Regions from separate parts of the Exiguobacterium sp. s101 genome, predicted to be linked through region 1. Evidence: predicted binding sites of a transcription regulator. Region 1 holds the regulator's gene; the other holds the start of a gene.
The links. Region 1 encodes Rex, which represses fermentation and respiration genes when NADH is low (regulators of the CRP and FNR family bind a similar motif). Its sites were predicted from a motif close to TTGTGAAATATTTCACAA; they were not measured.
Positions count from the first base shown of each region.

Region 2: a site for Rex is predicted at 1,802-1,819, ahead of cydD (thiol reductant ABC exporter subunit CydD). Genes of this name have one in related genera too.

Region 1 covers NZ_JACSKX010000012.1:90,272-93,696, reverse strand. The annotation lists gene KNO76_RS11120 (ABC-F family ATP-binding cassette domain-containing protein) at 1-1,597, opposite strand, end outside; gene KNO76_RS11115 (redox-sensing transcriptional repressor Rex) at 1,748-2,404, shown strand; gene KNO76_RS11110 (twin-arginine translocase TatA/TatE family subunit) at 2,437-2,631, shown strand; gene tatC (twin-arginine translocase subunit TatC) at 2,635-3,423, shown strand.
Region 2 covers NZ_JACSKX010000005.1:93,231-96,655, forward strand. The annotation lists gene KNO76_RS06175 (glycoside hydrolase family 31 protein) at 1-919, shown strand, start outside; gene KNO76_RS06180 (Crp/Fnr family transcriptional regulator) at 1,035-1,724, shown strand; gene cydD (thiol reductant ABC exporter subunit CydD) at 1,846-3,425, shown strand, end outside.

The DNA.
Region 1 (3,425 bases):
CGACGTAGTACGAATAGTCTCCGAGATACTCATCGATGCCGTTCGGCGTGATCTCTAATACACGTGTCGCGAGACGGTCGATGAAGTAGCGGTCATGCGAGACGAAAAGGATCGTGCCCGGATAGTCGAGGAGGGCATTCTCTAAAATCATCTTCGAGTCGAGATCCAAGTGGTTCGTCGGCTCGTCTAAGATGAGGAGGTTCGGTTGCTCGAGCTTCAGCTTGGCCAACGTAAGACGTGCCCGTTCACCACCCGATAGTTCGAGGACACGTTTCGTGACGTCATCGCCGCTGAAGAGGAACTGACCGAGAAGACTCCGCACTTCTTGCTCACGCATGAGCGGCCAGTCGTTCCAAATCTCATCGATGACACGGTTTGTGTCAGACAAGTTTTGTTGCTCCTGATCGTAGTAGCCGATCTCGACGCCGGTCCCGTAACGGATCTCACCCGTGAGGACGGCTTGTTGTTTCGTCAACACTTTGAGTAATGTCGACTTCCCGACCCCGTTCGGACCGACGAGCGCGACGGATTCACCGCGCTGCAGCTGGAAGCGGAGATTTTTGGCGATTGCTTCCTCATACCCGATGGCGAGGTCACTCGCGCTCAATACATCGTTCCCACTCTGGCGTTTGATAGAGAACGAGAGGACAGCACTGCGTTCGTCACCGTCCGGAGCATCGAGACGGTCGACTTTCTCGAGACGCTTCCGTACGCTTTGCGCCCGTTTCGTCGTCGTCGCCCGGGCGATGTTTCGCTGGATGAAGTCCTGCATCTTGGCAATCTCTTCTTGCTGCGACTCGAACTGCTTCTTCTCTTGTTCGTAAAGGGCAGCCTTCTGCTCGAGATACTTCGTATAGTTCCCGACGAAGCGACGGCTCCGATGACGTGACAGCTCATAGACGACCGAAACGACACGGTCGAGGAAGTACCGGTCGTGGGAGACGATGAGGACAGCTCCTTTATAGCCGCCCAAGTACTTCTCGAGCCAGGCGAGCGTCTCGATGTCCAAATGGTTCGTCGGCTCATCCAAGATGAGCAGGTCAGGACTTTGAAGGAGCATCTTCGCCAAGGCGAGACGTGTCCGTTGTCCCCCGGATAGCGTGTCGATGCGACGTTCGAAGTCATCCGGATAGAAGCGCATCCCATGGAGGACCGAGCGGATGGTCGCTTCATACTGGTAACCGCCACGCTCTTTGAACGTATGCTGCTCTTCATCGTAAGAAGAGAGGAGACGTTCGTACGCAGCGGCGTCATTTAGGATTCGTTCGGATCCCATGTCGGCTTCCATGCGACGGAGCGTCTTCTCCTGCTCGATCAAGTCCGTGAAGACGGTGAGCATCTCGTTCCAGATCGTCTCGTCGGATTCGAGCCCTGAGTCTTGGGCGAGATAGCCGATGGTGACGTCTTTTGGCTTCATGATGTCCCCGGAATCATAGTTGTATTCACCAGCGATGACTTTCAAAAGTGTGGACTTACCGGCACCGTTCCGACCGACGAGGGCGACACGTTCACCTTCCTGGATTTCGAGTTTTACGTTTTCTAAAATCGGCTCGACGCCGAAGGATTTGGATAAGTTGTTGACTTGCAGTAGGATCAAGTGAAAAAACCCCTTTCTCTCTATTTAGTATACTGTATTTTTCAGCGATTTTAGGTATATTCGTTGAGTGGTCATGTGAATTCGTTTACAATCAAGGTGTATGAAATTCAGATTCGTTTGTAACGTGTCGTAAAAAGGAGGCTCTTTCCGTTGAGTCAAAACGAACCAAAGATTCCACAAGCGACAGCCAAACGGTTGCCACTATACTATCGATTTATTCAAAGCCTGCATGCGTCAGGGAAACAACGTGTCTCTTCAGCAGAACTGAGTGAGGCGGTCAAGGTCGATTCGGCTACGATTCGCCGTGATTTCTCGTACTTCGGTGCGCTCGGTAAAAAGGGATATGGCTATAACGTGCAGTATCTGTTAGACTTTTTCCGAAAGACACTGAATCAAGACGAGATTACGAATGTCGCCTTGGTCGGGGTCGGTCACCTTGGGACGGCATTCGTCAACTATAACTTCCTTAAAAACAATAACACACATATCGTCGTCGGGTTCGACGCAGACGAGACAAAAGTCGGCACGACGATGTCAGGCGTCCCAATTCATCACGTCGATGAGATGGAACAGATTATGAAGCAAAACAAGATCGACGTCGCCATTTTGACGGTACCTTCTGCCTATGCGCAGCCCGTCGCAGACGACTTGGTGCGATTCGGCATCAAGGGTATCTTGAACTTCACACCGGCACGACTCACTGTACCGGACACCGTTCGCGTCCATCACATCGATTTGTCGATTGAGCTGCAGTCACTCATTTACTTTATGCAACACTATCCAACCGCTGAGGGGGTCCATCAATAATGGAATTACTAGCATCATCACTCGTCGTCGGGATGCCAGGTGGGGTGAGTCTATTTGTCATCGCCATCATCGCACTCATTCTCTTCGGACCGAAGAAATTACCGGAGTTTGGTCGCGCGGCCGGGCAGACGCTTCGTGAGTTCAAAAATGCAACGAACGGCATGATGAACGAGCACGACGAGAACGACAAGAACGACAAGAAAGCTATCGAAAAGAAAGAGCAGTAAGCCATGAATCATCAACCTGATCAAGAGCGGGAACTCACCGATCACTTGACAGAGCTGCGGAGACGACTGATGCTATCTGCATTTGTCGTCTTTGCCTTCTTTTTGATGGCTTTGCCGAGTGTCAAATATGTACTCGCATACTTGCAAGAAGATCTCATCGAACGTGGGCTCGAACTGAACGCCTTTGGGGTCGCGGACCCACTCATGATTTACTTGAACTTGGCGCTCGTCATCGGCCTGATTGCGGCGAGCCCATTCCTACTGTATCAAGTGTGGGCGTTTGTCGCACCCGGTCTGCATCCGAATGAGCGGAAAGGCACGCTTGCCTATATCCCGATCATCTTCGGATTGTTCTTGATTGGTCTTGCGTTCGCCTACTATTGGTTGTTCCCGCTCGTCCTCGATATCTCGACGGACCTCGGGCAAGACCTCGGACTCGAACAACTCATCGGGGCCAATAATTACTTCACGTTCTTGTTGCAGCTGACAATTCCGTTCGGTCTATTATTCCAATTACCGGTCGTGACGATGTTCCTCACCCGGATCGGTGTCGTGACCCCGTACTTCTTATCGAAGATTCGAAAGTACGCGTACTTTGCGCTATTCGTGGTCGCGGCGTTCATCACACCACCGGACTTGACGTCGCACCTCATGGTGTCACTACCGCTCTTCTTCCTATACGAGATCAGCTTATCGATTTCACGTATCACCTATAAAGGGGTGCTGCGCCGGGAGAAAGAAGCGATGGTGCAAGAACAGATGGATTTAATGAAACAGATGAATGAGAAATGAGC
Region 2 (3,425 bases), on a different contig from region 1:
TTTCGGTATAGAAGTCGAACAGTCGATGAAGCGATTCTTACGACTACGCCACCAACTCATTCCGTACTTGTATACGATGAACTATCGTAATCATGCGGATGCCTTACCGCTCGTGTTACCGATGTATATCGAGCATCCTGACGACGAAGCGGCTTATCAGGTGGCGAACCAATTTTATTTTGGAAGTGAACTCGTCGTCTCCCCGATCGTCACGCCGATGGACCGAAAACTCCACGTTGCCGCGGCGAATGTCTGGTTACCTAAGGGAGAATGGTTCGATTTCTTCACAGGACACCGCTATGAAGGAGATAAAACGATTCGTGTGTTCCGTGGACTCAATCAACAACCGGTCTTCGCCAAAGCGGGTGCTATCGTTCCACTGATGCCACACGAGCCGCACGGAAACGATACGGGGAATCCGAGCGCATTAGAGGTGCTCGTCTTCCCAGGTGCTTCAAATACATTTACGATGTATGAGGACGACGGAGAAAGTAGGGATTATGAAACAGGGGCGTCGCTCGAAACGACGTTCACGCTCGATTGGGAAGCACGTACGCTACACATCGAGATGTCGGGCGACCTGACTCTCGTTCCGCCGAAACGGACGTTGACGATTCTTGTCCGCGGTGTTGTCGGTGATGGTGATTATGATGCAGAGACACAGACGTTACACATTCCATTCGGTGAATTAAAGAAAGAACAGACCGTGACACTTCCGGTCGATGTGACGCAGAACGCACATCGACTCGACCGTCTCTATCGGTTTTTAGACCGCGCGGAAATTGCCTACGACTTGAAAGATCGCCTGTATCAGATGGCCACAACGAAGACACGTCTCGAAGCATGGTTGTTTGATCTTCATGCGTTAGAACTCGATCGAGATTTGCAGGACGCGCTACTTGAACTTATGTTGGACTAAAAGGGGGGAAACCCCTTTTTGTCATGTCAGAAAAATGTTGGATTTTGAAAGCGTTTTCAATGTTATATCATCTATAATGAAAGCAATAGATCTGATTGGAAATGAGGAGATACACATGCGACATAGATGGACTATCGATGATTTACGACAGTTAACGCTTTTTGCGACATGTTCAAGTCGGACGCTTGAACAGCTCATCCCGCACGTCTATTGTAGGACTTATCGGAAAGGGCAACTGTTATTCATGGAAGGTGACCCACGGGAGCGTGTGTATTTTTTGATGAGTGGTTACATTAGGCTCGAACGAATGAATGAGAATGCGACACATCATTACGCCGACTATGTAAAACCGAAACAGTTCTTTCCTTACAACGGTTTGTTCACGGGGGAAGACTATCGCCATACTGCCGAGGCAATGACGGATATTGAAGTCATCTATATTCCGACGGACCGTTTCGAGCGGTTCGTGTCCACACAGTCGAGTATGTTGCTTTATATCATTGGGCAGATGAACCGTATTCTTGATTTACATGAGCGGCGTGTCCAAGAGATTATCACACCGAGTGCAAAAGAGCGCGTCTTGAATACGCTCCATTTTTTGATTGAAGATTTGGGGGAGCCCGACGAACAGGGCGTGCGTGTCCGATGTCCCTTCACCGCGGTTGAACTTTCTCGTTTGTCCGGCACGTCCCGCGAGACGGTCTCAACGATTTTAGCCAAACTTCGTAAAGAAGATGTGCTTCGTATCGATGCCCACCAACTCGTCATCGGGCATCCTGAATATTTTGAGCAAGATATCGATTGACGCCACTCAGATGAGGGCGTCTTTTACATACTCAAACGAGCGGAGCATTCGCTTCAAACCGTGGCATATTGTATAATTAGTGATGAATCTCACAAAGAATTGAACTGTAAATAGAGAAAGGATGAATGCAGTGAAACGACTGCAAGCCCTTGCGTTCGCCGAAAGAAGCCATATCAGCGGACTCGTATTATCTGCGGTCATGATTGGACTCTCCATTTTGGCACAAGCGTATTTAATCGTCGACATTGTCGACCGAATCTTCTTAAAAGATGAATCATTCGAAGCTGTCATCCCGGCATTGCTTTGGCTCGTTGTTGCACTGTTAGTACGGGCGCTTTTCGGTTATGTATCTGGCCGAATCGGTGCGAGCCTATCCGAGAAGGCGAAACAGACGTTACGTCTTCAATTGTTGGATCGCTATGCCACGAGTCCGGTCGAATCGTCCTTGACCGGTCAGTCTGGTAAGAAGGTCAGTGTGTTCATGGATGCCGTTGACGAGGTGGACGCTTACTTCAGTCAATACTGGCCACAAGTCATCCAGACATCGATCATCCCGCTCCTCATTTTGGTCGTCGTTTTTAGCCAACACTGGATTTCGGGTGTCATCATGATGGTGACGGCACCGTTCATCCCGCTGTTTTTCATCATCATCGGGATTGCGACTCAGAAAAAATCCGAAGAACAGATGGAAAAGATGAATCAATTTTCCGGAAAGTTCTTGGATGTTCTGCAAGGATTGACGACGCTGAAACTTTATAACCGTACCGAACAGGAAGCAATTGCAATTGAGAAAAGCAGCCTCGATTTTCGGGATGCGACAATGATTGTGTTGAAGACAGCATTCTTGTCCGGTCTCATGCTCGAATTTATCTCCATGCTCAGCACCGGGGTTGTGGCACTAGAAGTCGCACTACAGATGGTCGTTTGGGAGAATCTCACGTTCTTCTCAGGCTTTTTAATCTTGGTGTTGGCACCGGAGTATTACTTGGCCATTAAAGATTTAGGCAGCGCCTTCCATACGGGTCGAGGCAGTATGGGCGCGGCGGATCGAATCTTTGAGGTGCTAGACGCCCCGGATGATCGTACTCAATGGGGAACGAAGTCGCTTGATTCACGGACACCAGACCTTGAACTCGAGGACATATCGTTCGAATATGCAGGCGGGCGCTTTGCGCTTCAGCCGTTGAGTGGTCGCATTTCATCCGGTACCCACCTCGCTTTAGTCGGTGCGAGCGGATCTGGGAAGACGACGGTGCTCAACGTCATCTCCGGACTCCTGCAAGTGAAGTCGGGACGCGTCCTCGTGGACGGCGAACCACTTCATACGTTTGGTGAGTCTGCCTGGTATGGAAACATTGCGTATATCTCTCAAAACCCGTATCTATTTGCGGGGACACTCGCCGACAATATTTCTTTAGGTGAGGCGGCCGATGAGTGGGAATTACAAGAAGCAGTCGAGGCAGCTGGATTATCTGAGGTGATTGCACACTTGCCGAACGGGATCTGGACGGAGCTTGGGGAAGGTGGATTTGGGTTATCCGGCGGTGAAAGACAACGTCTGGCACTCGCTCGAGCCTTCTTTAAACGACCAGGGATCTTACTGTTTGATGAACCGACGACCGGTCTCGATTTGAAAACAGAGCGAATCGTCAGACGTTCCATCGATGAGCTTTCCAAAGATGCAACGTTGATCACGGTGGC